Regions from separate parts of the Brucella cytisi genome, predicted to be linked through region 1. Evidence: predicted binding sites of a transcription regulator. Region 1 holds the regulator's gene; each other region holds the start of a gene.

Region 1 (10,700 bases):
CTTATGTCGGACATCGCCTTTCCAGTTATGAACCTATACTGCGGGCACGGGCTGAACAAAAAACTTTGGAAGCGCGACGGACTGCTGAGTCCCGGAAAACATTGCTCGTTCTGCCGGGGTCTCGTCGGACTGAAATCCAGATGCTTATGGAACCGTTCGGGCAGGCTGTTGGTGAATTAGCTGCCCGGGTCGATAAGCTCGACGTCGTTCTGCCGACACTGCCACGCATTGAGGAAATGGTTCGCGATCTTTCAAAGGACTGGGCTGTCAAACCGCTTATTGTGCTGGGTGATGAGGAAAAGTGGAAAGCTTTTTCTAAAGCCGATGCAGCGCTTGCTGCTTCAGGGACGGTTTCGCTGGAGCTGGCTCTATCGCGCATTCCAAGCGTGCTTTCCTATAAGGCGGACTGGTTCGCACGCAAGTTTCTGATGCCCAAGATCACGATCTGGAGCGCTGCCTTACCAAATATCATCGCCGACGAACCGGTCGTTCCTGAGTATTTTAATGAGTTTGTCCGTCCGGGAATGCTTGCACGCAACCTTGAACGGTTGATGCGGCCTGGATCGGCACGTCAGGCGCAGCTGGACGGATTTGATAAAGTTGCGTCGATCATGGCGACGGAGCAACCCTCTGGCGAGATCGGGGCGCGCGTCATTCTGGAACTGGCAGGCGATTCCAAGAGCTGATTTTGACTGTAGATAGGATATGAAAAACCCCGGTTGTTTTGGCAACCGGGGTTTTTATTACAATCTGATGTTTACTTGCGCTTTGCGAGCGGCACGTAATCCCGCTCGGGGGCGCCGGTATAGAGCTGGCGCGGACGGCCGATCTTCTGCTGCGGATCTTCGATCATTTCCTTCCACTGTGCGACCCAGCCGACGGTGCGGGCGAGAGCAAAGAGAACCGTGAACATTTCGGTCGGGAAGCCGAGAGCCTTCAGCGTGATGCCGGAGTAGAAGTCGATGTTTGGATAAAGCTTCTTCTCAATGAAGTATTCGTCCGTCAGGGCGATCTTTTCCAGTTCCATTGCAACGTCGAGCAACGGGTCGTCTTTGATGCCCAGTTCGCCCAGAACTTCATGGCAGGTCTTCTGCATGATCTTGGCGCGTGGATCGTAGTTCTTGTAGACGCGGTGACCGAAGCCCATCAGACGGAACGGATCGTTCTTGTCCTTTGCACGGGCGATGAATTCTGGAATGCGGTCCACAGAGCCGATTTCAGCCAGCATATTGAGCGCGGCTTCATTTGCACCGCCGTGGGCAGGGCCCCAGAGGCAGGCAACGCCAGCAGCAATACATGCAAACGGATTGGCCCCAGAAGAACCGGCAAGGCGCACGGTCGAGGTCGAGGCATTCTGCTCATGATCTGCGTGGAGAATGAAGATGCGGTCCATTGCGCGAGCCAGAACCGGATTGACCTTGTAATCCTCGCATGGAACGCCAAAGCACATGTGCAGGAAGTTCGACGCAAAATCGAGGTCGTTCTTCGGGTACATGAACGGCTGGCCGATATGGTACTTGTAGGCCATGGCGGCAAGCGTTGGAACCTTGGCGATCAGACGGATCGACGCGACCATACGCTGATGCGGGTCGGTGATGTCGGTCGAGTCATGATAGAAAGCCGACATTGCACCAACGCAGCCGACCATGACTGCCATGGGATGAGCGTCGCGACGGAAGCCCGTAAAAAACTTCGTCATCTGCTCGTGAATCATTGTGTGACGCGTCACACGATAGTCGAAGTCAGACTTTTGCGTCGCGGTCGGCAGTTCGCCGTAGAGAAGCAAATAGCAGGTTTCCAGAAAATCACCGTGTTCGGCGAGCTGATCGATCGGGTATCCGCGATAGAGCAGGGTGCCTTCATCGCCATCGATGTAAGTGATCTTGGATTCGCACGATGCCGTGGATGTGAAGCCCGGATCGTAGGTGAACATCTGGGAATTCTTGTAAAGTGGACCGATATCGACGACGTCTGGTCCGACAGTGCCTTGTCGTACAGGCAGGTCGAATGTTTTGCCTTCTAGTGTAAAGCTGGCTGTCCTATCTGACATCGTGTTTCCTTTCATGTCCACTTTGCCGCCCGCACGACGGCAGAATTGTAATCGTCGTTATAATTTGTCTTTTATCTCTTGGAATGGTCCCCGCCCCTATGGGGACCATCAGCGTTTAGCGCATTATCCTAACGATTTTGCCCGTCAAACTATCCCAAACGGTTCGCGATGCAATGCGTAATTTGAACTATTTACGCCGGTTTTGTCACGTCAGCGTGAATGTTCCCACCTTAACCGATTTGATCGCGAATACGTCCGAGGGACTCTTCACGTCCAAGGACGAAAAGCACGTCGAACACACCCGGAGAGGTAGCGCGACCGGTCAGAGATGCACGTAGGGGCTGTGCAATCTTGCCCAGTTTCAGGCCGGTTTTTTCTGCGTGAGTCCTTACGACGCCGTCAAGAGATTCAACGGTCCATTCGCCAGCTGCTTCCAGATCAGGGAGTACGGATTTGAGCACTGCCCGGCCTTCGTCGTTCAGGAGAGAAGCTGCCTTTTCGTCAAGATCAAGCGGACGGGCAGCAAAGATGAATTTCGAACTATCAGCCAGTTCCACCAAAGTTTTGGCACGGTCCTTCAAGCCCGGCATAGCGGCAAGCAATTGTGCGCTTCGCTTGTCGTCGAGAGCGTCGGCAATTTCCTTGCCACCCTCGATCTCCGGCAGAACAGCGATAAGCGCATCATAAAGCGCCTTATCGTCACTGGCGCGCATATAGACGCCATTGATTGCCTCAAGCTTCTGAAAATCGAAGCGAGCTGCCCCCTTGTTGATATCCTTCACATCGAACCATTCGATCATCTGTTCGGTCGACATGATTTCGTCGTCGCCGTGGCTCCAGCCGAGACGTACAAGATAATTGCGCAGAGCAGCAGGCAAATAACCCATCGCACGGTAGGCATCCACACCCAAAGCGCCATGACGCTTGGAGAGTTTTGCACCGTCCGCACCATGAATGAGGGGGATATGCGACATTTGCGGCACGTCCCAACCCATTGCATCATAGATGACTGTCTGCCGTGCAGCATTGGTCAGATGATCGTCGCCGCGAATGATATGCGTCACGCCCATGTCGTGATCATCAACAACGACTGCATGCATGTAAGTCGGCGTACCATCGGAACGCAGAATGATGAAATCGTCCAGGTCTTTGTTGGGGAAGCGCACATCGCCCTGCACAGCGTCCTGCACGAGGGTTTCGCCTTCCTGCGGTGCCTTGATCCGGATGACCGGCTTTACGCCTGCAGGCGCTTCTGACGGATCGCGATCACGCCAGCGACCGTCATAGCGCGGCGGACGGCCTTCTTCGCGTGCTTTCTCGCGCATTTCGGCCAGTTCTTCTGGTGTTGCATAGCAATAATATGCCTTGCCGAGAGCGACGAGCTCTACCGCGACTTCGCGATGGCGAGGCGCGCGCTCGAACTGAGAGATGGCATCGCCGTCCCAATCCAGACCAAGCCAGGTCAAGCCATCAAGAATGGCAGCCGTCGCGGCGTCGGTGGAACGTTCCCGGTCGGTGTCTTCGATGCGCAGCAGCATCTTGCCACCGCTGTGCTTGGCATAAAGCCAGTTGAACAAGGCAGTGCGCGCACCACCAATGTGCAGATACCCCGTGGGCGAGGGGGCAAAACGGGTAATGACCGGTTTCGACATGATAGCTCCACTATGTCGTGCGCCTTTCTAGAGCAGCGGCAAATGCCGGAGATACAGGCGCGAACTTGAATTCCAATGCCTGCGCGAGAATGCCCGGCAGGTAATCGGGGTTCGTTATGCGAACCCACTCGATTTCGGCTGCGGTTCATGTAGCATAGGCAGCTATGTGCGCAAGGGCCTCGCATCCCTTTCGCGCGAATGTGCCGTCGTTCTTTCAGGGTATTCCGGCGGTTGGGCCAACTTTTGCGGTCAGGCGGGGGCATGACAGGCATCAGGGAAGCGAGCGATGCAAACGAACGGGCGCTTGTGAAAAGCATGCCCGACGGCTTCGTGAGCGCTTTGTTGCCAGAGGTCTGGCCTCCAAACGATGTCGAGATTCCGGTAAATCCACTGCCGGTCAAGCCTCCCGCGCCGAGCTTGCGTGAACGACTTCTGTCTATACCGTCGATCACAGGTCGACAGTTCAATGCTGCGGTCGAAACTGAAGCGGGACGCGGTGTATTTTTTCTTCTGCTGCCGGTTTTTGCCGGTGTTGGCGCAATCATCTATTTCTCACTCTCATTCGAACCGGCATGGATACCGCTTTTATCCATGCTCTGTATAGCCACTATCTTGCGAATTGCGACGCGCAAGCAATTCGCCGCTGCGCAAGGCGTGACATTGGCAATCGCTCTGCTGGCGGGGTTTGTGGTCGGCAAATGGGAAACGGAACGTCGTGCCACGCCGATGCTGGGCTCTGACGTGGCAACACGTGTAACGGTCGGGTTGTCGCTCTTGAATATCAGGACAATGGCAGCTGGCGGATAACACTTGATGTGCTCCAGACAGAGCGTCCAAAACTCCGTTTTCCACCGAAACGCATTCGTGTCAATGCGCGGGACATACCGGCATCAACGAGCATTGGCAGCGGACTGGCAGGTTTCGTGCGATTGCGTATTCCGTCGGGTCCGGTTCGCCCGGGTAACTACGATTTCTCGTTTCATGCCTATTTCAATGGTATCGGTGCCAATGGCTTCTTTCTCGGAACACCCAAAGTGGCGACAGCACCTGAGCCAGATGAAGTCACAGCGGAAATCTCCCAGTGGATCGCCATGTTGCGCGTGCGGGTGTCTGAACGAATCGAGGAAGTGATCGGTGGCGAGGACGGCAGTGTTGCTTCGGCGCTTGTGGCAGGCACGCGTGCAGGGATCAGCGAGCGGACCAATGAAGACCTGCGCAAGGCGGGGCTCGCACATATTCTGTCGATCTCGGGCTTGCATATGGCGCTTGCCGCTGGCGTTGTCATGCTGACGTTGCGATCCGTCTTCGCGCTATTTGCGGCTTTCAGTGTGCGGCATCCGGTGAAGAAATATGCGGCCTTTCTCTCCCTGTTGAGTTGTACCTTCTATCTTGCCATGTCAGGTGCGGATGTCGCAGCACAACGAAGCTATGTGATGATTGCAGTCATGCTCGGAGCTTTGCTGGTAGACCGAGCGGCCATCAGTATGCGCAATCTGGCGATTGCGGCCATCGCTATGATTGCAATTTCGCCGCATGAGATACTGGGACCGAGTTTTCAAATGTCTTTTTCGGCTACGGCTGCGTTGATTGCCGGTTATGCCTGGTGGAGCGAGCGCAACGCGATCAGGCAGGCTGGCACGGAAAAACGTGGGAAGACCGCCTATAGCTTCGCTGGAAAAATCCTGAAGCCGATCACAGCGGCGGCGGCTACTTCGCTCATTGCCGGACTGGCGAGCGGGATTTTTGCAGCTTATCACTTCAACAATACAGCGCCGTTCGGCTTGGTAGGAAATGTCCGCTGAGCCTGTAATAGCTCTTCTCGTGATGCCGTTTGCCGTCTTTGGTCTTGTGCTGATGCCATTGCAACTGGACTGGGTGCCTTTGCAGATAATGGGCTGGGGTATTTTTGCAGTCAGGCACATTGCTGCCTTTGTTGCAAAGTGGTCACCAGATGGCAATCCTGGGGCCATGCCCGCACTCACTATCGTTCTCTGGGCCATTGCGCTCGTTCTGGTTGTTGTTCTGTCGACCAGATTGAAGGCGTTGGCGCTGCCCTTCATCGTTCTGGGGTTTGCTGCTTTCGTCAGAGAGCCTTTTCCTGACATCGTGATCTCGGAAGATGCCAAACTGGTGGGTGTTCGGCTCGCAGACGGGAAGTTCGCAGTCAATCGAAGCCGACAGTCACAGTTCACAATCGACAATTGGAAAACCACTTATCTGGTGGAAGAGTTCATCGCGCCGCCATCCGGCATAAACAAAAAGCGAACTGATGGGGACGGGTTCGAATGCGAAGATGGACTTTGCACGATCAGTCTGTGTGATGGTCGTACACTAGCCTACACCGCAGATGTCGCGATGCTGGAAATAGCCTGCAATATCGGCGATGTGGTTATTCTCGCCGTTTCCGGCAAAGATCTGGCGTGCGAACGTTCCACTATCCTGAGTATCAGCAAGCAGGAACTGGCACTAAAGGGAGCAGTCGAGATCAGGCTCGGAGAAAGGCCAGATCAAAACCGATCTTTCAAAGCTGTATCGGGCGACATCTACGAAGTCGCAAAGCCCGGGATGAGCCAGCAAACATCTAAATGGCAGCCGGAGGACCGAATTACCTATGCAATTGATGCGCCAAGTCGCCCCTGGCATTTGCACCGCATCCATTCGCGTCCAGCACGTGGCTTGTCCGAGCGCGAGTACAAGCCAAAATCCCACTCCGCTCAAAATGCTGGAGTTTGTTCATCAGGTGTTAGCGATGAACCAACGCGCTGCAACTAAATAAAGAGCGGTTCCACGTTTCTGTTCTTAACTGGAGCCGCTCCATTGTTTGAACTCGGAGCTTATCTCCAAAACCGGCTACACTACGATCTAGTAGCGGCGGATCAAGCCCACAAGCTTGCCCTGTACACGAACGCGGTCCGGGCCAAATATTCTGGTTTCGTATGCCGGATTTGCGGCTTCCAAAGCGATGGATGCACCCTTGCGGCGAAAGCGCTTCAAAGTCGCTTCCTCGTCATCGACAAGTGCCACCACGATTTCGCCGGGGTTTGCTGAATCACCGCGTTTAATGATGACGGTATCACCGTCGAAAATGCCGGCGTCGATCATTGAATCACCTCTGACCTCAAGCGCGTAATGCTCGCCCGCACCGATCATTTCGGGCGGAAGGCTGAGGGAGTGTGTCTGATTCTGGATTGCTGAAATCGGTACACCCGCAGCAATTCGCCCCATGACCGGTACGGACACAGTTCCAGACGTGTCGTCATTGGTAGCCACGGGGGCGGGGCGTGCCGGTGGCGGAGGCGTTTTGCCCAGGCTGCCTTCGATAACGCTGGGAGCGAACTTCTTTTGTGTATTGAGGCCCGGAGCGATGGAATCCGGCAGACGTAACACCTCAAGCGCACGCGCCCTGTTCGGCAGACGGCGAATAAATCCACGCTCCTCAAGGGCGGTGATCAGACGATGGATACCCGATTTTGAAGCCAGATCGAGCGCTTCCTTCATTTCATCGAAAGACGGGGGAATGCCCGTTTCTTTTAGACGTTCATGAATGAACAGCAGAAGCTCGTGCTGTTTACGGGTTAACATGCGCGACACCCTCCCGGCCAAGAATCGAGAAAAACAAAACCAGAACGAACACTATATGTTCCAGTCTTGTTCTGCAATGGTTTTAAAACCATTAACGCTCAGGGTGAGATTGAACGGAATATTTCAGGGCAAGACCATCACGGGCAAGGCGTGTCAGATGCTGCTTCGAATAACATATATTTTATGATGATTTAGATCTGTTTTCTCAAGCTTTAGTGACACTGAGAATTGCGCTCGATCTACAGCATGAGAACGCGACAATCATCGCCAACAGTGGCAGCAGGAGCGTTTTCATCCCTGATGAGAAGCGCTTTTGAACCGACGAGAGCTGAAAGCATGGACGAATCTTGGACCGGAAATGGCTTGGCTGTCAGCGTTCCATCAGGGTTTGATTCGATTGTGGCCCGGATATAATCGCGGCGGTGGTCATTCGCAGGCAGGTCAGTGCCCAGCTTTGCAGGTCGGATATCGGCATCGAGGTTCATTCCGGCAAGCTTGGCGACGAGCGGACGGAGAAAAACGAGGCTGCAGACGAGGCTCGAGACGGGATTACCCGGCAGGCCGATGACATGCACGATCTTGCCGTTCACTTCGATGCGCCCATACATCAGGGGCTTGCCGGGCCGCATGGCGATCTTCCAGAAGTCGAGATTGACGCCCTGTTTCTGCAGTGCTCCATGCACAAAATCCCGGTCACCGACGGAAGCGCCACCGATCGTCACCAGAATGTCGATGCCGCTTTGCAGGCTGTCTGCTATTGCCCGTTCGATTTTGGCAGGATCATCCGGAATGATCCCTTTATCATGTGGCGCCCCGCCGGCTCGTCTTACTATCTCGGCGATTCCAACGCTGTTCGATGCAACGATCTGGTCTTTTCCGGGTGTTTCCCCCGGTGGAACCAGTTCATCGCCGGTCGCAATGATTGCTATTTGGGGCTTTTGAAACACGTCGATTTTCGCATTGCCGCTGGCCGCTGCCAGCGACAGGGCCGCAGCATCCAGCGCCCGCCCGCTCGGAATAACGATGTTATCGGGTGAAAAATCGAGGCCTGCGCGGCGTATATGTCGTCCCGGTTCTATGCCTTCGTGAACGGTTAGCCGGTTACCCGAGCGCTCAGTGTGTTCCTGAATGACGATCGTATCCGTGCCTTTGGGCAGTGGCGCGCCGGTGAAAATCCGGACCGCCTGACCAATTCCCGGTTCACCTTCGAAACGATTTCCCGCAGCCGACTCGCCGATGATGTCGAACTCGACGGGATAAGAGATGTTGTCTGGCGCGATCAGGGCGTAACCGTCCATGGCCGATCCGTCGAACGGCGGCTGCAGAAAATGTGCCAAAACAGGTGTTGCAACCACGCGCCCACCTGCATCTGACAAGGCGACCTGCTCTTTGCCGTGCGGTTCTGCGGATTTCAGGATGCGGGCCAGTGCTTCATCGACCGGGAGAAGGGACATGGCGTTTCCTCTCGAACTGAATTGTTGACCCGTCTAGACCACAGAATCTGTCCAGATGAGTTGATCCAGAGCAAAGTCTAGCGGTTTATGCTGTCCAGTCACCTGATTTACCGCCGCTCTTTTCGGTAACGCGGATGCCGCCGATCTCCATATGTTTGTCGACGGCTTTGGCCATGTCATAGATCGTAAGACATGTGACAGAAACGGCGGTGAGGGCTTCCATTTCCACGCCGGTGCGCCCCTTGAGCTTGGCCAGCGCACGAACGCGAAAACCGGGCAATGTCTGATCCGGCTCGATTTCGACAGCTACTTTGGTCAGCATCAGTGGATGGCAGAGGGGAATCAGATCGGCGGTCCTTTTAGCCGCCATGATGCCAGCCAGACGCGCGGCGCCAATGACGTCACCCTTAGCAGCGTTGCCTTCCAGAATGAGCGACAGCGTTTCCGGCTTCATTCTGACCGAGCCTTCGGCCACAGCCTGTCGTTCAGTCTCGTCCTTGGCACCAACATCCACCATATTGGCAGCGCCGGTCTGGTCAATATGGGTGAGTTTGGACATCATCAGTCAAGCCTTGCCAGACAGCAGTTCACGGGTAGCTGCTGCAACATCGGCCTGCCGCATGAGGCTCTCTCCGATGAGGAATGTCCCGATTCCAGACTTTTTCAGACGCAGGCAATCTTCGTGTGTGAATATGCCGCTTTCACCGACCAGAACGCGATCGGCTGGCGCCATCTTCGACAGCCGTTCCGAAACGGCCAGATCGACCTCAAATGTACGCAAATTGCGATTGTTGACGCCGAGCAGACGCGATGAAAGCTTTAGTGCGCGTTCCATCTCGGCTTCGTCATGCACTTCGATGAGTGCATCCATGCCAAGCTCGAACGCGGTTTCTTCCAACGCCGTTGCAAGATCATCGTCGACGCTTGCAAGAATGATCAGAATGCAATCTGCACCCCAACTACGGGCTTCGTGTACCTGATAGGTATCGAACAGAAAATCCTTGCGCAGTGCCGGGAGACTGCAAGCGTTGCGAGCTGCCGTCAGAAATTCCGGCGCTCCCTGAAAGGAAGGTGTGTCAGTCAGCACTGAAAGACATGCAGCGCCACCAGCTTCATAGGCTTTTGCAAGTGCAGGCGGATCGAAATCAGCACGGATCAAGCCCTTCGATGGGCTTGCCTTCTTGATTTCAGCAATCAGCGCGAATTCACCGGCGGCGCGTTTTGCCTCCAGCGCTTTGAGAAAACCACGCGGCGCTTCCTGATCCTGTGCGTGTGCCTTCAAATCAGCGACGGTGCGCTCGGCTTTTGCAGCAGCGATTTCTTCGCGCTTGTAAGCCTCGATTTTGCGCAGAATGTCGGTGGACATGACTTGATCCTTTCCGTCAGGCGGCCTTGTCATTCGAAACAGCAATCACTTTCTGCAAAACATCAAGTGCTGCACCGCTGTCGATAGATTGCGCCGCGAGTGCGATGCCCTCTTTGAGATCTTTCGCCTTGCCAGCTATCACAAGTGCCGCGCCTGAATTGAGCAGGACAATATCTCGATAGGCATTTTTCTCGCCTTCAAGCACGCCCAGCAGAGCCTTGGCATTTACCGAAGCCTCGCCACCTTTCAGTTCGGCCGGATCGCAACGACGCAATCCAACTTCTTCCGGCGTGATTTCAAAGGTGCGGATTTGACCGTTTTCGAGGGCGGCAACTTGTGTCGTTCCCGCAGTAGTCATCTCGTCGAGGCCGTCACCGTAGACAACCCAGGCCGCTTCGGAACCCAGTTCCTTGAGCACTTCAGCCAGCGGCACAAGCCATTGTGGTGCGAATACCCCCACAAGCTGACGCTTGACACTAGCCGGATTGGAGAGAGGGCCAAGCAGATTGAAGATGGTGCGGGTGCCGAGTTCTACGCGGGAGGGGCCGACATGGCGCATGGCGGAATGGTGCATCGGTGCAAACATGAAGCCGAGG
Region 2 (10,700 bases), 160 kb from region 1:
GCGACCGAGTGTGCAACCGCTGACGATGGCGGTTTCATGCACCAGCGGTTCTACCGATAGCTTGGTCATGCGGCGGCCCTCGGAGAGAAAGCTGTCACGTCGATAATCCGGTCCGCAACCTCCGTACGCACATCTTCATCGTGGAAGATACCTAGCATGGCGACGCCCTCCTCCTTCTTGGTCTTGATGAGATCAACCACGACCGCACGGTTCTTCGCATCAAGCGAGGCGGTCGGCTCATCGAGCAGCAGTATCGGATGATCCGTGATGAAACCGCGCGCGATGTTCACGCGCTGCTGTTCGCCACCCGAGAAAGTCGCAGGCGGCAAGGCCCAAAGCCTTTCTGGCAGATTGAGCTGTGACAGAAGCTCGCGAGCGCGGGTCAGCGCCAGTTCGCGATCGACGCCACGCCCAACTAGAGGCTCGGCAACCACATCGATTGCCGCGACGCGCGGCAATGTGCGCAGAAACTGGCTGACATAGCCAATCGTATCGCGCCGAACGGCCAGCACTTCGCGCGGATCGGCTGTTGCCAGATCCACCATACGGTCTTCGTGACGAATGAGGATCGAGCCTGCATTCACAGCGTAATTGCCATAGACCATCTTGAGAATGGAGCTTTTACCGGCACCGGAAGGTCCGCCAAGCACTGCGCATTCGCCTGCTTCCAGATTGAAGTCCACGTTACTTACGACTGGCAACTGAATGCCACCCTGCAAGTGCATCGTGAACGTCTTCGCCAGACCCGACACCGCCAGCGGAGAGGATGTTCTAACTTGTGTCATTTCTCACCTCACGCATGAAGTTTCGCCAATTTACGAACAACACGCTGCAAACATCTGTTTTAATTTACTAAACCTGCAGAATAGACGATACGAGCAGTTGCGTATATGGCGCCTGCGGGTCATCCAGGACGCGGTCGGTCAGGCCCTGTTCGACAATATGGCCGTCTTTCATGACCATGATGCGATGGGACAGAAGCCGGGCTACGGCAAGATCGTGAGTAACGATAATCACCGACAGACCAAGATCGCTGACGAGGCCGCGCAAAAGATCGAGAAGACGTGCCTGCACGGACACGTCGAGACCGCCGGTCGGTTCATCCATGAAAACAAGGCGCGGAGCGGTCACCAGATTGCGGGCAATCTGCAAGCGCTGGCGCATGCCGCCAGAGAAGGCACGCGGCTGATCGTCGATACGGTCGGAAGCGATTTCGACACGTCCCAGCCATTCGGTGGCCGTCGAGCGGATATTACCGTAATGGCGTTCTCCGACTGCCATCAGGCGTTCGCCCACGTTGGCACCAGCCGAAACCGTCATGCGTAATCCGTCTGCAGGGTTCTGGTGCACAAAACCCCAGTCGGTCCGCATCAGGAAACGGCGTTCCGCTTCGCCAATCTTGTATAGATCGCGGAATTCACCGTCACGCATCCGGTATTCGACGGTACCCGAAGTCGGCTCCAGACGGGTTGCCAGACTGTTCAGGAGCGTCGTTTTGCCGGAGCCGGATTCACCCACAATGGCCAGCACTTCGCCTGGCCACAGATTGAAAGAAATGTCTGCACAGCCACGGCGATTGCCGTAAAACTTCGACAGGCTGTTTACTCTCAGCAGGGGTTTGCTGTTCATTCCGCAGCCTCCTTGTTTGCAGCCAGATGACCGAAATGGCCGTTGGCCTGACGGTCTTCGCAAAAATCAGTGTCGGAGCAGACGAACATCGAGCCGCCGCGATCATCGAGCACGACTTCATCCAGATAGACGCCCTTCGCGCCGCATAGCGCACAGGGTTCCTTGAACTTCTGCACTTCGAACGGATGATCCTCGAAATCGAGGCTGACCACCTGCGTATAAGGTGGGACGGCATAGATGCGCTTTTCGCGACCGGCACCGAACAGCTGCAATGCCGGAGACATATGCATTTTCGGATTGTCGAATTTCGGCGTCGGCGAAGGCGCCATCACATAGCGCCCTTCGATCATCACCGGATAATCGTAGGTCTTGGCGATATGACCGTGACGCGCAATGTCCTCGTAAAGCTTCACATGCATGAGGCCATATTCGGCGAGCGCGTGCATCTTGCGGGTTTCGGTTTCGCGTGGCTCCAAAAAACGTAGTGGCTCGGGGATCGGCACCTGATAGACAATCACCTGCCCCTCGGTCAGCGGATATTCCGGGATACGGTGGCGGGTCTGGATGATGGTCGCCTCGCCCGTATGGGTGGTGACGGCGACATCGGCAGTCTTCTGGAAGAAGGCGCGGATAGAAACGGCATTGGTCGTGTCGTCGGCACCCTGATCGATGACCTTCAGCACATCATCCGGCCCCAGAATGGCAGCCGTCACCTGCACGCCGCCGGTGCCCCATCCATAAGGCATCGGCATTTCACGGCTGGCAAAAGGCACCTGATAGCCCGGTATTGCGATGGCCTTCAGGATGGCGCGGCGGATCATCCGCTTGGTCTGTTCGTCCAGATAGGCGAAGTTATAATTGGCCAGATCGCTCATTCTGCGGCCTCCTTCGTTACGCCTTCAGTCTCATTGTGCGCTTGGTCATATTCCGCACGCATGCGGCGGATGAGATCGAGTTCTGCCTGGAAATCCACGTAGTGCGGCAGTTTCAGATGCTCGACGAAACCCGTCGCCTGCACATTGTCGGAATGCGAGATGACGAATTCCTCGTCCTCGGCAGGTGCCGTCACATCCGCATCGAATTCCCGCACGCGCAGTGCACGGTCGCAGAGCGACATGGACATGGCCTTGCGTTCGCTCTGGCCGAACACCAGACCGTAACCGCGCGTGAATTGCGGCGGCTGCTTGGCCGATCCCTTGAACTGATTGACCATCTGGCATTCGGTCAGCTGCACGCGACCGAGCGAGACGGCAAAACCAAGTTCGGGCACATCGAACTCGACATCCACTTCGCCAATGCGGATTTCGCCGACGAAAGGATGGTTATTGCCATAGCCGCGCTGGGTGGAATAGCCGAGTGCCAGCAGGAAACCTTCATCACCGCGTGCCAATGCCTGAAGGCGCAGATCGCGCTCCATCGGGAATGTCCAAGGTTCGCGGGTCAGGTCGCCCGGTTCGTGACCTTCCGGCAGGGAACCATCATCCTCAATCATGCCAACCGCACCAAGAATATCGGTTACACGCGGCGTCTCTTCCTTCACGGCTTCCCGCATTTCGGGTTCCGGAACGGCAACATCACCGGCCAGATCTGGGTCGAGCAGACGATGCGTGTAATCAAAGGTCGGTCCGAGCAACTGACCGCCCGGCAGATCCTTGTAGGTCGCAGAAATGCGGCGTTCGATCAGCATTTCAGCGGTTTCCATCGGCCGCGAATAGCCAAAACGCGGCAAGGTTGTGCGGTAGGCGCGCACCAGAAAGATTGCCTCGATCAGATCGCCGCGCGACTGACGAACAGCAAGTGCCGCCAGTTCGCGATCATAGAGCGAACCTTCGGCCATGACGCGATCAACCGCCAGCGCCAGCTGTTCGGCAATCTGGTCGAGACGCAGAGCCGGAACCGAACGATCGCCGCGACGACGATCATCGAGAAGACGGTGTGCATTATGGATGGCCGTTTCGCCACCCTTTACGGCAACATACATTTTCAGCCCTCCAGAGCGGAAACGCGAGTTGTGCGGGGAAGCGCTGCAACAGCGCCGTCGCTGACCAGAACAAGATCAATGCCGAGCGGGTATTGTGCGCCGTTCTCACGCCATTGCTGGATGAAATCCTGCGGCAGGCCTTCAACCTGAAGTGCACGTTCGCCATCGATACCGGGGCCTTTCAGCTCAAAGTCCTGTCCGCTTGTCAGCGACGCAACAGCGAGAACGACGGTTGTCGAACGGTCGGGAAATTCGGCATCACCCTGCGAAAACCCTGCCAGAGACGGCAGCAGCGAAACATTGCTGGCCAGAGCGAATTGTGCGGCATCCGCACTTTCGACACGCGGCGCGCCCGTGTGGAAAGTGAGCCAGGCGGTTGCGCTTTCATCAACTGCTATCGCTGCATCGCACCAGACAGTCGCATCGTGATCGAGCAGGGTTGCTGCAATCACGCCCAGTTCAGGCGTCAGCGGCTGCGGTGGGGTGGCTGCGCGAGCCAGAGGATAGATGCGACCGGGATTAGCCATGGCGTGCATGACGGCATGAAAAGCCGACTGCGCATTCGTCACCGGATCGGCAAAGCCACCCTCAAACGCGGAGGAAGTGCTGTTTTCGAGAGAAAAAGGAAGCATCAATTGTCTCCCCGGACCATTGTGAAGAAATCGACCTTGGTAGCGGCGGCTTCGCCGCGCAGCTTGACGTCGGCATCGTCCAGCCGCTTGCGCAAGACATTCAGCACTTGTGCCTCCACGGCATCGCGATGGCCTTCATCGAGCCACAATGCATCAAAGACAGCGGCAAGCCGCGCCTTTTCCTGATCGCGACCGAGCGCATAAGAGTGGCCGACCGAACCGTCGGAGAGCCGCACCGTAGCGCGCGTCACCGTTGCCTCGCCGACATTGAAGGGTGCGCCGCCGCCGCCAATGCGGCCACGCAGCATTACGAGACCGGTTTCCGGTCCGCGCAGAACTTCAAATTCCGGCTTGTTGGACCATGCCTGCCAGAAAGCTTGCAGCTCTTCGCCGCTTGCACGTGCAAGAACTGCCATGCTTGCCTGTCGTGCGGCTTGAACTGAATCTGGCACTGCATCCGGCACCGTTCCGCTTTCAGTGGCGGAACCGGCTCCGCCTCCCTTCGCACTTTGCTCCGTACCGTACATGAGCTTCCCTGCCCTGTTAGTTCCAGAGCGCGCTTTGACCTGATTGCATCAGATCGTCGCTCTGGAGTTTGTTTTGAGGCGCATCTTGTCCGAAAACCGTTTCATGTTTTTCGGGATGCACTCCCGTTGACTTGATCTCTCAAATTGTCTAGTTATATAGACAACTATACAATACCAGAATGATTACACCCTGCCAATGACAGGACGATGACAGTTGATGACAAAGACCAGACGAATTGAGAGAAACAGCGGCGTGGCGATCTGGAGGCAGATTGCCGACGAGATACGCGGTGAGATCAGGGCTGGCAGGCTTCAGTCCGGTGCGCGTATGCCCGCCGAGATGGAACTTGCCGACAGGTTTGGAGTCAATCGCCATACGGTGCGCAGCGCCATTGCCGCGCTGACGCAGGAAGGCGTGCTGCGTGCCGAGCAAGGGCGCGGCACCTTCGTTGCCAATGCAAAGCGCCTCACCTACCAGATCGGACGTCGCACCCGCATTTCGCAATCGCTCGCTTCGCAGGTGCGCGACATGAAGGGCGCGCTGCTCGCTTCCGGCACAGCGCCTGCCTCTCCGGATATAGCCGAGGCGCTAGAGATAGAGCCTGGTTCACCTGTCCTGCGGCTCGAAACCTTGCACAGCGCTGACGGACGCCCCGTGTCGCGCGCAACGCTCTGGATCAGTGCCGAACAATTTCCCGAAATTGCCGAGGATTATGCGGAAAGCGGTTCCATCACCGAGGCTTTCCGAAAAGCAGGTATTGCCGATTACTTCCGTAAATCGACAATCATATCCGCCCGCCATGCGGATTCGGATGATCTGAAACATTTGAAGCTTTCGCCCGGCGCCATTGTACTGACGGCCAAGGCGATCAATGTGAATACCGATGGAGTGCCGATCCAGTATTCGCTGACACGGTTTTCAGCGGATAATATGGAGTTTTCTATCGACACGTATCCCGGTGACCCGCAGATGAATGACATGAACTGAAGCATGCTAGCGCTGAACTGCTCTCGAAGCTGTTATGAACGCGGTGCCGTTGAGCGCCTCCAAATCAGACAGGAAACCTCCGATGGCCGTGACCATTCTTCATAATCCAAAATGCGGCACCTCGCGCAACACGCTGGCAATGATCCGTGCGAGTGGCGAAGAGCCCGTCATTATCGAATATGTGCAGAATCCACCCACGCGGGAACGTCTGGTCGGTCTGCTGGCGGCAATGAACATGACACCACGCGAACTGCTGCGCGAAAAAGGCACGCCCTATGCTGAACTCGGGCTGTCCGATCCGAAATGGACTGACGACGAGCTGATCGACTTCATGATGGCCCATCCAATTCTGATCAACCGGCCCATCGTCGAAACGCCGCGCGGCACCAGCCTTTGCCGTCCCTCTGAGCTGGTTCTGCCGCTTCTGGAAAATCCGGTCGCATCATTCACCAAAGAAGACGGTGAGCAGGTTAAATTTGAGGGCAAATCACGCTGACGAGCTCGCGATCAGACATCATTTTCCTAGAGAATCGGAAGTATGATCCAATAAAAAGGCGCTGTAAAACAGCGCCTTATCAAATTTAACTTATAAACTGGATTATATCCGTTCTCAGAATGGAATTTCGTCGTCCAGATCGCGCGAGAAGCCACCGCTGCTGCCACCCTGATTGGATGGGCCGGACGAGCCGAAATCACCGCCGCCACCAGAATAGTCAGACATCTGGTTGCGGTTGCCGCCACCGCCGCCGAACGAACGGCCTTCACCGCCGCCTTCACCACGGCTATCGAGCATCTGCAGTTCACCACGGAACTTCTGCAGCACGACTTCCGTCGAATAACGGTCATTGCCGTTCTGATCCTGCCACTTGCGGGTCTGGAGCGCGCCTTCGATGTAAACCTTGGCGCCCTTCTTCAGATACTGTTCCGCAACCTTGGCGAGGTTCTCATTGAAGATGACAACGCTGTGCCATTCGGTGCGGTCTTTGCGTTCGCCGCTCTGGCGATCGCGCCAGCTTTCCGACGTTGCAATGCGCAGATTGGCAACCACGTCGCCGGAATTCAGACGACGAATTTCCGGATCGGCACCAAGATTGCCGACCAGAATGACTTTATTGACGCTACCAGCCATCGAAAATTACTCCGGGTCTTGCATGCACACTCTTTCCGCACTGCTTCGCGCGGACAAGAGGCACTTTTCAAATGAAAGATCAGGCGCAACAATGCGCCATCACCACAAACTCATATGTTCACCTTACAGGACTGGCTCAAAGCGTGCTCAATCCGGGCCGGTGAATTCTTCAATGTCCACAGAGTTTATGTTCTTGTTTTGTTCAAAATGCAACCTTCCAACATTAAAAAGCCTTGTGTTCGCCATAAATTTCAGTGGGTTTTTGCACCGTTTACCGCGCTGATAGTGCAGTTTTCCTCATTTCAGAGGCTGAAACTGCATCTGCCTTAATTTCAAAACAGCCTTGCCGACTACCGTCATAAAGCAATAGCTGCCTGCGCTTGGCAAACGGGATCAGCTTCCAAGGAAAAGCCCTGCCGCTCACTGTATCTTTGGCGCGCAGGGCTTGGGGTTTGAGCAATGCTCATGTGTCGACATTAATTCGTCGGCAGGTCTTTTCGGATCACAAAGGCGCACGGCCATTTGCATTCCGCGCAAATTCAAATTGTCGGCAATCACACTTTCGATCAACGAGGCATCATTCCTTGCGAAAAGATGCTGCCGCAACCGAAACGGATTGTGCTTTCATCTCTGTGAAAGCTAGGCACTGTAGTCAGGTGGACTCATGCTCCTTTACCTCCCTACTGGGTCTCCCCGCCTCCTGCGGACCTCTTGCCGATGCCGTGTCATCCCACCGCGGCACCTCTCCGCTATCAGCGAGTAAGGGTAGTCTGCTCCTGTCAGGAGTGACAGTCAACGCTCTTGCGTTCACATTTCGTATCGCCTATCAGAAGGCTGGTTGTTCGATATTTGTTCTAATGATAAGAGTGCACCGATGAATGACCGGAGCCCCCTTCTTATTGGAGGGTTTCACCCCATATTAGACACCGGCGCGACGTGTTTTACCATTCGGCGCCCGTTATCCATGGCATCATGAGCAGGCAGGACGCGGAATGAGCGATCAGAAATTCATTTCCATACGTGGCGCGCGCGAACACAATCTGAAAAATGTCGATCTCGATCTGCCTCGCGACAAGCTGATCGTGATGACAGGGCTTTCCGGCTCGGGCAAATCCTCGCTTGCCTTTGATACGATCTATGCGGAAGGCCAGCGCCGTTATGTCGAAAGTCTTTCGGCCTATGCGCGCCAGTTCCTCGAAATGATGCAGAAGCCGGATGTCGACCAGATCGACGGCCTCTCTCCTGCCATTTCCATCGAGCAGAAGACGACGAGCCGCAATCCGCGTTCGACGGTCGGCACCGTCACCGAAATCTACGATTACATGCGCCTGCTCTTTGCGCGCGTGGGCGTGCCCTATTCGCCTGCAACCGGCCTTCCCATCGAGAGCCAGACCGTCAGCCAGATGGTTGATCGGGTCATGGCGCTGGAAGAAGGCACGCGCCTTTATATCCTCGCGCCCATCGTTCGTGGCCGCAAGGGCGAGTACAAGAAGGAGCTGGCAGAGCTTCAGAAGAAGGGCTTTCAGCGCGTCAAGGTGGACGGTACCTTCTATGAAATCGCCGATGTTCCGGCGCTGGACAAGAAGTACAAGCACGACATCGATGTCGTAGTCGACCGTGTCGTGGTGCGGCCTGACCTGTCGACCCGCCTCGCCGACAGTCTTGAAACCTGCCTCAAGCTTGCCGAAGGTCTGGCCGTCGCCGAGTTTGCTGATAAGCCGCTGCCGCCTGAAGAAACGGCTGAAGGTGGTGGTGCCAACAAGTCGGCCAACGAAACGCATGAGCGCATTCTGTTTTCGGAAAAGTTTGCCTGCCCGGTTTCCGGTTTCACCATTCCAGAAATCGAACCGCGCCTGTTCTCGTTCAACAACCCGTTCGGCGCCTGCCCGACCTGTGATGGTCTCGGCACGCAGCAGGCCATTGATCCGAACCTGATCGTTCCCGACGAAACGGCAGTATTGAAGGACGGCGCGATTGCCCCATGGGCGCGGTCTTCGTCGCCCTATTACAATCAGACGCTGGAAGCGCTTGGCAAAGCCTATGGCTTCAAGATCGGTGCGCGCTGGGTTGATCTTTCGGAAGAAGCCCAGCAGGCCATTCTCTATGGCACCAAGGGCAAGGAAATCACCTTCCAGTATGATGACGGCCTGCGTTCCTACCAGACGACGAAGCCTTTTGAAGGCGTGATCCCCAATCTGGAGCGCCGCTGGAAGGAAACCGACTCTGCCTGGTCGCGCGAAGATATCGAGCGCTTCATGGCCTCGACTCCCTGCCCTTCCTGTAACGGCTACCGCCTGAAGCCGGAAGCGCTTGCGGTCAAGGTTGGCATGAAGCATGTCGGCGAGATCACGGAAATGTCGATCCGCAAGGCCGACGCCTGGTTCCGCGACATCGATAGCAGCTTTAACGACAAGCAGCGCGAGATTGCCGCCCGCATCCTCAAGGAAATCCGGGAGCGCCTGCAGTTCCTCAACGATGTCGGCCTCGACTATCTGACGCTGGCGCGCAATTCCGGCACGCTGTCGGGCGGTGAAAGCCAGCGTATCCGTCTTGCCTCGCAGATCGGTTCCGGCCTGACCGGCGTGCTTTACGTGCTGGATGAACCATCCATCGGCCTGCATCAGCGTGATAATGCGCGTCTCCTCGACACGCTGCGCCATCTGCGCGATCTCGGCAACACGGTCATCGTGGTCGAGCATGACGAAGATGCGATCCTGACTGCCGACTATGTGGTCGATATCGGCCCTGCGGCAGGTGTCCATGGCGGCAAGATCATCGCTCAAGGGTCGCCGCAGGACGTGATGTCCAATGCGAACTCGCTGACCGGCAAATATCTGTCAGGCGCGATGGAAGTTGCCGTTCCGGCGGAACGTCGCAAGATTTCAAAGTCCAAACGCATCAAGGTCGTCGGCGCGCGGGGCAACAATCTGAAAAATGTCTCGGCGGATATTCCGCTAGGAACCTTTACCGCTGTCACCGGCGTTTCAGGCGGCGGCAAGTCCACCTTTCTGATTGAAACCCTGTTCAAGGCCGCTTCGCGCCGCATCATGGGTTCACGTGAACATCCGGCGGAGCATGACCGCATCGAGGGGCTGGAGTTCCTCGACAAGGTGATCGATATCGACCAGTCGCCGATTGGTCGTACGCCTCGTTCCAACCCGGCAACCTATACCGGCGCCTTCACACCGATCCGCGACTGGTTTGCGGGTTTGCCGGAAGCCAAGGCGCGCGGTTATCAGGCGGGCCGCTTCTCGTTCAATGTGAAGGGCGGACGCTGCGAGGCCTGTCAGGGCGATGGCGTCATCAAGATCGAGATGCACTTCCTGCCGGATGTCTATGTGACTTGTGATGTCTGTCACGGCAAACGCTACAACCGCGAAACGCTGGAAGTCCTGTTCAAGGGCAAGTCCATCGCCGATGTGCTGGATATGACAGTCGAGGAAGGCGCGGAGTTTTTCTCCGCCGTGCCTGCCGTTCGCGACAAGATGGAAACGCTCGTCAAGGTGGGTCTCGGCTATATTAAGGTCGGCCAGCAGGCGACGACGCTTTCGGGGGGGGAAGCACAGCGCGTGAAGCTTGCCAAGGAACTGTCACGCCGCGCAACGGGCCGCACGCTCTATATTCTGGACGAACCAACAACCGGCCTGCACTTCCACGATGTGGCGAAGCTGCTTGAAGTGCTGCACGAGCTGGTGGAACAGGGCAACACAGTCGTTGTGATCGAGCATAATCTCGAAGTCATCAAGACTGCCGACTGGGTCATCGACCTTGGACCGGAAGGTGGCGATGGCGGCGGCGAGATTGTTGCCGTGGG
Region 3 (10,700 bases), on a different contig from region 1:
ATGATCCTCATCGACCGAAAGAATATTGACTGAAACGGGCGCTTTCCGATGCCTGTAAAGCCAAGAGGATCTGGATGGCATTCGAGGACATCAAGGCGGAAATTGCGCTGCTTTTCGAGCAAATGGTGAATCAGCCGCAAGACGCTCATGAAATCCGTGAAACGGTTCGCGAGAAGCTCAATACGCTGCGGGCCAGCGGTTTGCCTCTGCCTGAAGATCTGGTCGAGCTTGAAAAACGCATCGAAAAAGATTTCGATTCCTGAGAACGGATCCGGTCATGCGTTACGCGCTTTCCTCTTCTTCCTCCGCTGGTCTGGTCCGCAAGGGCCTCATGCTTCTTGGTTGTGCCGTGGCGCTCAGCGCCTGCAACACCACCAATGACGGCAAGCCCGTGAAAACGGCGCTGATCACGCAGACCGATACTTCCAGCCAGACCGCTTCCGCAGCAGGCAGCGCTGCCAGTGCCACGGCCAATACCGCAGGCACGGCGACTGGCGATGCGGGCGCTGCTGCCGGAACGCAGACTGTCGCAGCCGTGACCGATCCTTCCGATCCGGTCCTGCCTGCCGTTGTTCCCATTCCCGGCATTCGTGGCCAGTCCGAACCGATGATGGCCTATGCCGGTGCGCAGGCTGCCGCTTCGCCGGCATCCGTTGCCGCCAATATGGCGTTTGAGACACCGGATCATGCGCCGGAAGAACTCGATGCGCTGATCACCAAATATTCCGTCGCCTATGATGTGCCGGAACGTCTTGTGCGCCGGGTCGTGCATCGCGAAAGCCGGTTCAATCCGGGCGCCCGCAACGGACCTTATTGGGGGTTGATGCAGATCAGCCATCCGACTGCGCGCGGCATGGGCTATACAGGCGCGGCCAAGGGCCTGCTCGATGCGGAAACCAATCTGAAATATGCGGTTCGCTATCTGTCCGGCGCCTATAAGGTCGCGGGCGGTGATGAAAGCCAGGCAGTCCGCTATTATGCGCGGGGCTATTATTACGATGCCAAGCGCAAGGGACTGTTGCAGGAAACCGGCCTCGACGGAAGCTGGAAGCGCAGTGGCCCGACCCGCGACGCAGCCGCTTCCATCCAGCCGGCATCCTTGCCGGAAGGCGGGGCAGCACCGCTCCCCGGCGTCGCTCCCATTCAGGCTTCCTACGCACCGGCGGGGCAATAAACTAACTGTCATCTTGACGCTGCAAAGTGATGGCAGTTTCCTGTTGAGAGCGCATCCCGAAAAGTGTGAAACGGTTTTCGGAAAAGATGCGCGTTAAAACAAAGGACTAGAGCGCCGATCTGACCCAATCAGATCGAAACGCGCTCTGGAACCGACGACAGGGCAATTTCATGAATGTAAGACTGCCTCATCCAGTCAAATGGAAATATGACCGGGCCGAATTGTGGGCCGATGGCGTCATCCATGTTCTGGGTGTCGGGCTGGCGCTTGCAGGCGCCATTGCCATGCTGATCTATTTCCTGCCGAACATGCCTGCAGCGACCTCGATTTCGTCGGGTGTCTATCTCGCGAGCCTTCTGGCAGCGCTCGGCATTTCGGCTGTCTACAATATCTGGCCGGTTTCGCCGACCAAATGGTTCCTGCGCCGTTTTGACCACTCGGCGATCTATCTTCTGATCGCCGGAACATACACGCCTTTTGCCATGCATATGGGCGACCGCGCTCTCCCGCTGCTTCTTTTCGTCTGGAGCGTGGCTTTCGTCGGCATCATGCTGAAACTGTTCATGCCGGGTCGTTTCGACCGGCTGTCGATCCTGCTTTATCTGGCGCTCGGCTGGAGCGGTGTCATGGTCTATGACACCATGGTGCAGTCGCTGCCGCCAGCCGTTTTCTGGCTGATTGCAGCCGGTGGCATGGTCTATTCGCTGGGTGTGATCTTCCATGTCTGGGAGCGCCTGCGGTTTCAGAATGCTATCTGGCACGGCTTCGTCGTGGTGGGCGCGGCACTGCATTATTGTGCGGTGTTTTTCGTTGGCGCATGGAACTGAAGCCCGCTCCATTTCGGCTCTGACGGTCTGCAAATGGCGCACTTCTGCGCTTCCGGTGCTCATGTACCTTAAAGTACACTCCGCTCCGGTTCTCGAATTGCACCATTTTCGTCGCGTCATAGCCAAAATAGCGAACGGGCTTCGGAGCGCGTGATTGCTCAATGAAAGTCTCGCGAGTTTGGCATGATTTTAACATTGCGCGGATGATGCGCCATCTGGGATGGAGCGACGAGGCGCTGCGCTTCGCGTCCGCTCATTTCGATCAATGCTGCCGAACGGTCCTGCAGCTTTGACGCCACCAGATGCACGACCCCTTCGGGGCTGCGCTGGAGGCGACCTTCGATATGGATCAGCCGCGCGCCCATCACTTCGCGGCGAAACGCTTTCATAATCTTCGGCCAGACGACAATATTGGCGATGCCGGTTTCATCCTCGATGGTGAGAAACACCACGCCCTTGGCACTGCCGGGGCGCTGGCGCACGGTGACGACGCCCGCCACTTTCATGCGGCGTCCGTCGGCACCTTCCTGCACTGCGCGACAGGTGGAAACGCCTTCCGCTGCCAGACCCTCGCGCAGATATTGCAGCGGATGCCCTTTCAGCGAAAGCCGCGTCGTCTCGTAATCGGCAATCACATGTTCGGATGCCGCCATTTCAGGAAGCTTTGTGCGCGGTTCCTCCGCCAGTTCGCTGGTTGCGGCGGCGCGGAACAGCGGCAGGGTTTCGTCATTGGGCAGACGACGCACGGCCCACAGTGCTGCGCGGCGGTCGATGTCAAGCGAGCCGAAGGCATCGGCATCAGCCAGAAGCGTGAAGGCGCGCCGGTCGAGCCGGAGCCGCCGATGCATGTCTTCAATGGTGCGGTAAGGCTCCTGCCGGTCTGCAATCAGGAGTTCGGTGTCCCGTTTGGAAAAACCGTCGATCTGGCGGAAGCCGAGCCGGAGCGCCAGGTGAACATCGGGTGTTTCCTCCAGAATATTATCCCAGTGACTGAAGTTCACATCGACGGGCAGCGCCGTCACACCATGTTCGCGGGCATCGCGCACGATCTGGGCGGGTGCGTAAAAACCCATGGGCTGGGAATTGAGAAGCGCGGCGGCGAACACTTCCGGATGGTGGCATTTGATCCACGCGGAAATATAGACCAGATGCGCAAAGCTTGCCGCATGACTTTCGGGAAAGCCATATTCGCCGAAACCCTTGATCTGGTTGAAGCAGTTTTCGGCAAAGGTCCGATCGTAGCCACGATTGACCATGCCTTCGATCATCTTCGTTTCCATCGTATGAATGGTGCCCATCTTGCGGAAAGTGGCCATGGCGCGGCGCAACTGGTTGGCCTCATCCGGTGTGAATTTTGCAGCCTCCATGGCAATACGCATCGCCTGTTCCTGAAACAGCGGTACGCCCTTGGTCTTGCCGAGAATCTGCAGCAACTCGTCGGGCGGCCCGTACTCCGGCGCTGGCGATGGCAAGGTGCAGGGTTCCTCATTGTTTCGCCGCCGCAGATAGGGATGGACCATGTCACCCTGAATGGGACCGGGCCGCACGATGGCGACCTCGATGACGAGATCATAGAACTCACGCGGGCGCAGGCGTGGCAGCATGTTCATCTGGGCGCGGCTTTCCACTTGAAACACGCCGAGCGAATCCCCCTTGCACAGCATGTCGTACACGGCTTCGTCTTTTTGCTCCACGGTCGCTAGCGTCAGCTTCTTGCCATCATATTTTTCCGGCTTGTGCTGGTGAATGAGATCAAAGGCCTTGCGGATGCAGGTGAGCATGCCGAGCGACAGCACATCGACCTTCATCAGCCCCACCTCGTCGATATCGTCCTTGTCCCATTCGATGAAGGAGCGGTCTTCCATCGCTGCCGGGCCGATGGGCACGGTCTCGTCCAGTCGATCACGGGTCAGAACGAAACCACCGACATGCTGGGACAGATGGCGCGGAAAGCCGATCAGCGTGATGGCCAGTTCCACCGCGCGCCGGATGATGGGGTTGTCGGGGTCGAGACCCGCCTGTCTGATATGCTGCTTGTCGATGCCGCCGCCCGATATGCCCCAGACCGTATTGGCGAGTGCTGCCGTCACATCCTCAGTCAGCCCCAGTGCCTTGCCGACATCGCGAATGGCGCTGCGGGACCGATAGCTGATGACGGTTGCGACAATGGCCGCGCGATCTCTGGTGTAGCGGTCATAGACATATTGCATCACCTCTTCGCGCCGCTCATGCTCGAAATCGACGTCGATATCCGGCGGTTCCTTTCGCTCGACCGAAAGAAAGCGCTCGAACAGGAGGTCAACCTGTGTCGGGTCCACACCGGTGACGCCAAGGCAGAAGCAGACAACGGAATTGGCCGCCGAACCGCGCCCCTGACACAGAATGTCTTCTCGGCGGGCATAGCTCACAATGTCATAAACCGTGAGAAAGTAAGCCGCATATTGCAGCTTTTCGATCAGCGCCAGTTCCTTGTGGATCAGCGCCTGCACCTTCGGCGGGATGCTGTTAGCGCCGTAATGACGGGCGGCACCTGCCCAGGTGAGATCATGCAGATGCTGTTGCGGCGTCTTGCCAGGTGGCACCGGTTCGTCGGGATAATCATATTTCAGCTCGTCAAGCTGGAAGGTGATGGGCGCGACGAAATCGGCGGTTGCTTCGACGGCCTCAGTGTAGTCGCGAAACAGTCGCAGCATTTCCTTTGGTGGTTTCAGGTGGCGTTCGGCATTCTTTTCGAGAAGCTGCCCGGCTGCGAAAACAGTTGTGTGGTGGCGGGTTGCCGTCAGCACGTCCTGAAGCGCTCGGCGGTCGGGATGATGATAAAGCACGTCATTGGTGGCGAGCAGCGGCACATTGGCTTCGGCTGCAAAACGGGTGATGCGTTCGGCTCGGCGCCCGTCATGGCCCTGATGCGGCATGGCGAGCATCAGCCAGACCGAGCCGGGGGCAGCTTGTGCAATCTCCGTCAGGCGTGCGGCAAAATCCGGCCTGTCGTCTTCAGGCGGAAAGACCGCGATCTGGAACTGCCGGGCGCGAAACAGCAGGTCGCTCCATTCGAGGTGGCATTCGCCCTTGATGGCGGCGCGTACCTTGCCCTCCGTCAGCAGGCGGCACAATTGCCCATAGGCAGCGCGATCACGCGGATAGACGACCATATCCGGCGTGCCGTCGGTGAAAGACAGGCGACAGCCGATGAAAAGCTGGAAATCGCTCTTGTCGCGAAAATCCTTCCATGCCGCATGTGCCCGCACCACACCGGCCAGCGTGTTGCGGTCGGCAATGCCGATACCGGACAGGCCAAGCTCATGCGCACGCGCTACCAGTTCCTGCGGATGCGAAGCGCCGCACAGGAAGGAAAAATTGCTGGCGGCAGCCATTTCGAAATAATGAGTCATCACGCAAACAGTCCATGCAGAAACCAGCGTGGATGATTGGCGCCGTCATAAAGGCCTTCGCGAAAAATCCAGAAGCGCTGGCCATTCTCGTCTTCCACCCGGTAATAATCGCGCAGCTCCGGAACCGTGTGACCGATTGCGAGCCACCATTCCGGTTCGATCCTTTCCGGCCCCTCGGCAAGGCGCACATGATGGCGCACCCGCCGCCACAGGAAAAACGAAGGCGGACTGTCGGGCACTTCCGCCACGCTTTCGATCAACTGCGGCGGGCGAAACAGTTTTATGGGGCGCGCTGGCGGGTCGCCGGGAAGCGCTGCTGTGTTTTCGTAATCGGCTTCGCCTTTGCCATCCGAGTGCAGGGCAGGGCGCAGGCCGAAGGCCCGTTCAGGAATATGCGTTTTGCGCGAAAAGGAAACGAGAACGCGGTTCTGTCCAAGCCGCGCCGAAAGCCGGTCGACAAGCTGACTAAACCCCGCTTCATCTTCCTCATGCTGGTCGAGCCCCGTCTGGCGCTGGGCGATTGCCGCACTGCTCAGCGCTGCCAGCCGGATCATGTCGAAGCCGAAACCGGCGTCGAGCGGGTCGGTCAAGGCGTTGAGCCTTTCACGCGCAAGGCGCAGGAAAACCTTGTCGCTGCGCAAGGGCTGGCCGGTTTCGATGTGGATATGACGCACTTCGCCATCGACACGGAAGAAGGAGGACTCAATCAGAAGCGCGCCTTTTCCCTCCGGTTCAAGCTGCGTAAAAAGCTCCTGCGCCAGTTCCTGCAAGATGCGTTCGACCAGTTCCATTGCGGTAACCGGCTCTGACAGGCGGCGCTCGACGGCACTGAGCGGCATAATGCGCAAGGGGGAAATCGGTGCGCGTTCTTGCCGCGCCAGCCGGTCGAGCCTGGTGGCAAGATCGGTGCCGAAGCGGGCGGTGAGTGCGGCGCGCGGAAGCCCCATCACATCGCCGATGCGTTTCAATCCGGCGCGCTTGAGGCCGGTTTCGGCAGCTTGCGCCAGTTCAAGCGCGGAGAGCGGCAGGCGGGGAAGCAGCCGGTCGGCCTCCGCCCTGCTGAAAACGCCGCCCTTCGTTCCCCGTGCCAGAAGCCGCGCGGCAAAACTGTTATCGGCAACCGCCGCCTGTACGCCAAGCCCGGCTCGTTCCAGACGCCGGATTGCATCGGCACGCATGGCTTCGAGCCCGCCAAAAAGATGCGCGCAGCCGGTTATGTCGAGCATCAGCCCATGCGGTTCATCGAAGGCGACAAGCGGCGTGTAGCGCTCGCACCAATGGGCAAGACGCTTGAGCAATGCCGCATCATGTTCCGGTGCTGCCGTTGCCACTTCAAGCCGTTCCACGCGGGCGCGCGCATCCGTCAGTGCCATACCGGGAAAAAGGCCGAGCTTTGCCGCTCCGGCATCCACTGCTGTCAGGCGCAGCGCATTGGCCGTGCGTTCGGTCACAACCAAAGGCAGGCGCGGTTTGCCGTCAGGCGGAACGCTGCTGCGAAGCCGGTCGGTCGGCAGAAACGGAAACCAGAGGGCGAGAAACAGACGTTCTGCCATCCCGTTCGTTAGCACCAAATTCCTGGGTTTCATTGTTCCATTCCATGATCCATTGCCCGTATGTGCCGTGGCGATTGCGCTCCAGAACCGCCGAAAAGACAGGTCTGCCGGGTGCGTTCGCTCCGCTTGAACGGGACGGCGCGGGCGCCACCCGCCAGCGGCTGACGGCAGCGCTCTGCACGCCTGTCCGGTGGCTCCGGAGCAGGATGACGGGCAACTGCGCGGTTTCGGTTGCCAGAAGCAGACGACGCGAAGCGGTCAGGTCGAGGCATTTCGGCTGGCCTGTCACCGAGGCGACGACGCCGGAAACAAGATGCGAGGCCTTGCCGCCGGTTCCGGCTTCCAGCGCATCGTTTGCTGCTTTCAGCACATCCTGTGCCGTGGGGCAGCGCACCATCAGAAGTCGCGACGGATCGATCCCGAAGGCATGAAGTCCCGGCGGATAAAGCCCGCCATATTCACTTGCAGCGCTTTCTTCCTCGATCCAGATAATCGGGCGACGAGGCTCTGCCGCACGGGCGGCAAAGGCGAGCGCAAAGCCGGTTGCGGCCATATGAGCGCCGGGGTTTTCGGCAAAAACCTCATGCAGCGCATCACCTGCAAGGCCATGCGGAAAGGCGGCATCCGCTCCGGCAAGGCCGAGCGTGAAACTGCGCGCCCGCCCGAAGCCCGTTTGCCCCTGATTTGCAAAACTGCCTTGCGGATCGTTGCCTTCAATGGTCGTAACCATGCGCCGCAGCGCCGCGATGTCGATGCCGCTCACGTCTAGATTCCATCTTTTTGTTCTCTATATGTTCTAGTATTGAATCGAGCGAGGCAAGAGTCAAGCGGGATCAGAAATCAGTCCAGCGGACTGATTTCCTTGCGTAGGCGTTTCACACTTTTCGGGATACGCTCTATCATCGTGATAGTGGTTTTGGATTAGGCGGCGTCCCTGAAAGGCACGCCTGCCAGTTGCGCTAGATGGCCGGGAAGGTCGGTGCCTGCACCAGCCGCATTGATCGTGTCGAAATAATCATGCCAGCCGGTGGCGGTGATTCCGGCAATCAGCATGTCGAGAGCTGCTTCATCCGGGAAACGCCAAATGGCGAAGAAACTCTGGCTGGGCGCAAAAGACTTTGTCGCGTCGACGGGACCTAATGCCAAAGCCTCGATACCGAGCGCGCCAAGCCCGCCCATACCCGCGCCGACTTTCTCAAAGAAGGCCTGCCTGCCTTGAGCATCAAGCGCGTGCCAGCTCGATTTCGGGGAATAAAGCTCGGCGAGGTAATAGGTCATGTCATATCCCTTAGGGTCTCATTGATCTTGAAAGAGCGACCGGCATCGGTGCGGCTCCAGATGCGGCGCAGCAAGGTGCTGAGAAGCTGCTGTTCGCCTGACGAGAGATCGCTCATCAGGCTTGCAATCCATGCGGTATGTTGTTCGAAAAGCTGTTGCGCCAGCAGCCCCCCTTCGGATGTCAGCCGGACAGTCAGCTTGCGGCGATCCTGCGTGTCTGCATGGCGCTTGAGGAAACCATCACGCTCCAGCCCATCGAGCAGGCCGGTGATGGTGGCGCGCGTGACACCTGCGCGTTCTGAAAGCTCGTGCGGCGAGAGGCCGTCGGGCGCATTGTGCAGCAGAAACAGCAGGACGAACTTGCCTTCCGAAAGCTTGTGCGGTGCAAGCCGGTTGGCGCAATCCCGGTCAATGGCCGCAGCAAGTGACAAAACTTCAAAGCAGGCTTTCAGCGCGTCGGTGGACGGGCTGTGCCGGCGTTCCATTTCGCTCAGAAGGGCGTGGTGCTTTTGCTCGATTATTTCCATACGGCGACTTATAGTATGGCGCCATACTAAATGCAAATGACTTTGATTGCTTGAGCAGGAACAGTGGAGAGCTTGATCGATAGATATATACGGTTTATATATGATCCGTATATGAACTATATGGTCTGGACAATGCTATGGGTATCGTGAAAATCGGCGATGAACTGCATGAGGAACTGCGCAAGGCGAGTGACGTCATGTGCCGTTCGATCAATGCGCAGGCTGAATACTGGATGAAGATCGGCATGCTGGCACAAGCCCATCCCGACCTGTCGTTCAACGAGATCGTGCAGATGCAGTTGCGCGCAGCACAGGTCGAGCTGCCGGTTCTGCCCGTTCTTACTGTGCAGTCGTCATGACCAAAACCCCTGCCGAAGTGGAAAAGATGGCGGCATCCGGCGCGCTGCTCGCCTCCGTTTTTGCGCTTCTCGACCGCACGCCGCTGGCGGGCATGACCACGATGCAGGTCAACGATCTGGTCGAGGATTATATTACCCGCGAATTGCAGGCGCGGCCTGCCAGCAAGGGGCAATATGACTATCCCTATGTGCTGAACAGTTCCAGGAACGAAGTCGTCTGCCACGGCATGCCGTCGGATGACGAGATCATTGAAAACGGCGAGATCATCAACTTCGATATCACGCTGGAAAAGGACGGCTATATCGCCGATTCCAGCAAGACCTACATGGTCGGTGACGTTGCTCCCTTTGCCTCGCGGCTGGTCCGTGTGACCTATGAGGCGTTGTGGAAGGGGATTGCCGCCGTGCGACCCGGCGCGACGCTGGGCGATATCGGCCATGCCATTGAGCGTCACGCCAAGCGGCATGACTACAGCATCGTGCGGGAATATTGCGGCCACGGTATCGGTCGCGAGATGCACGAGGAACCGCAGGTTCTGCATTTCGGCAAGCCGGGCACCGGCGTTCGTCTCCGCGAAGGCATGGTGTTCACCATCGAGCCGATGCTCAATCAGGGAACGGCCAAGGTGAAGACCGAAAAGGACGGCTGGACGGTGGTGACGCGTGACGGAAAACTGTCAGCGCAGTTTGAGCATACTGTCGCAGTCACCTCAAATGGCGTGCGGGTGCTGACCTTGCGTCCCGGCGAGGAAAAGATGCTGGCGGGTATAAGACACGCCGCTTGATCTCATGCGATCCTGCCGGTCATCCAGAGCACAAAGACAATCGTCCCGCCCACACTCATTCCAGCGGCAAGAATAGTCCCTGCGATGGCGGGCGCGAGTTTCAGGAAAGAAATATGGGGCGTTATTTCCAGCCGGAAATTCGCCTTGATGTTTTCAGGCGTCAGGCAGGTGATTTCGTAGTCGCCGGGTGTCGTGCAGTCGAAATAACCCAAAGCGTGAGAAGCATTGCCGCGCATGTCCGTCCGCCGGACGCTCAACAGAAAACGGCTTGTGGAATGATAGGCAATCAGGGCGCCAGATGCGCGCGCCTTGATCGCGAACTGCGTTGAGAAATAGGCTGTTCCGGTGAGAACGGTAAACGGCGGAAACACGATGCTGATCGCGTAGCGCCCGGCTTTCGGCAAATGAAAGATATGTGGCCGGGCGTTACCCGCAAATTGGTGGCGGACATCCGGCATGATCATTTTCCACAGAATGGGTATGCAGCGGATCAGTAGATAGATGCCGAGCAGAATGCAGACAGGCAGGGCCGGATAGAAAGACAAAATTCACGTCCCGCTCTAAAAACAAAAGCCCGCCGGAAGGCGGGCTTTTGTCCGGATTGGATATGCTTATTTGCGATCGCGCGCAGCAAGCGTGCGCAGGCGCAGTGCATTGAGTTTGATGAAGCCTGCGGCGTCCTTCTGGTCGTAAGCACCCTGATCGTCTTCGAAGGTGACGAGCTTGTCGGAATAAAGCGACTTGTCCGATTCACGGCCGATCACCATCACATTGCCCTTGTAGAGCTTGAGCGTGACTTCGCCTT

What was found. The regulator LexA, encoded in region 1, represses DNA repair genes until DNA is damaged. The targets are predictions, from matches to a motif close to TGTTCNNNNTGTGTTCNG.
Region 2: a site for LexA is predicted at 7,075-7,092, ahead of ssb (single-stranded DNA-binding protein). Genes of this name have one in related genera too.
Region 3: a site for LexA is predicted at 7,728-7,745, ahead of AAE521_RS13970 (ImuA family protein). Genes of this name have one in related genera too.

Annotation. Positions count from the first base shown of each region.
Region 1 covers NZ_JBCAUP010000002.1:91,841-102,540, forward strand. The annotation lists gene lpxB (lipid-A-disaccharide synthase) at 1-686, shown strand, start outside; gene gltA (citrate synthase) at 758-2,050, opposite strand; gene gltX (glutamate--tRNA ligase) at 2,281-3,702, opposite strand; partial or broken gene AAE521_RS02710 (ComEC/Rec2 family competence protein) at 3,964-6,474, shown strand; gene lexA (transcriptional repressor LexA) at 6,565-7,284, opposite strand; gene AAE521_RS02720 (molybdopterin molybdotransferase MoeA) at 7,524-8,738, opposite strand; gene moaC (cyclic pyranopterin monophosphate synthase MoaC) at 8,824-9,300, opposite strand; gene trpC (indole-3-glycerol phosphate synthase TrpC) at 9,304-10,104, opposite strand; gene trpD (anthranilate phosphoribosyltransferase) at 10,121-10,700, opposite strand, start outside.
Region 2 covers NZ_JBCAUP010000002.1:252,440-263,139, forward strand. The annotation lists gene AAE521_RS03415 (DapH/DapD/GlmU-related protein) at 1-69, opposite strand, end outside; gene phnL (phosphonate C-P lyase system protein PhnL) at 66-785, opposite strand; gene phnK (phosphonate C-P lyase system protein PhnK) at 853-1,629, opposite strand; gene AAE521_RS03430 (alpha-D-ribose 1-methylphosphonate 5-phosphate C-P-lyase PhnJ) at 1,626-2,504, opposite strand; gene AAE521_RS03435 (carbon-phosphorus lyase complex subunit) at 2,501-3,610, opposite strand; gene phnH (phosphonate C-P lyase system protein PhnH) at 3,613-4,242, opposite strand; gene phnG (phosphonate C-P lyase system protein PhnG) at 4,242-4,769, opposite strand; gene phnF (phosphonate metabolism transcriptional regulator PhnF) at 4,984-5,757, shown strand; gene arsC (arsenate reductase (glutaredoxin)) at 5,840-6,253, shown strand; gene ssb (single-stranded DNA-binding protein) at 6,368-6,886, opposite strand; gene uvrA (excinuclease ABC subunit UvrA) at 7,879-10,700, shown strand, end outside.
Region 3 covers NZ_JBCAUP010000013.1:16,110-26,809, reverse strand. The annotation lists gene AAE521_RS13995 (hypothetical protein) at 75-263, shown strand; gene AAE521_RS13990 (transglycosylase SLT domain-containing protein) at 278-1,174, shown strand; gene trhA (PAQR family membrane homeostasis protein TrhA) at 1,345-2,001, shown strand; gene AAE521_RS13980 (error-prone DNA polymerase) at 2,160-5,393, opposite strand; gene AAE521_RS13975 (Y-family DNA polymerase) at 5,393-6,934, opposite strand; gene AAE521_RS13970 (ImuA family protein) at 6,870-7,709, opposite strand; gene AAE521_RS13965 (DUF6616 family protein) at 7,868-8,224, opposite strand; gene AAE521_RS13960 (MarR family winged helix-turn-helix transcriptional regulator) at 8,221-8,751, opposite strand; gene AAE521_RS13955 (ParD-like family protein) at 8,889-9,110, shown strand; gene map (type I methionyl aminopeptidase) at 9,107-9,895, shown strand; gene AAE521_RS13945 (hypothetical protein) at 9,898-10,440, opposite strand; gene AAE521_RS13940 (argininosuccinate synthase) at 10,507-10,700, opposite strand, start outside.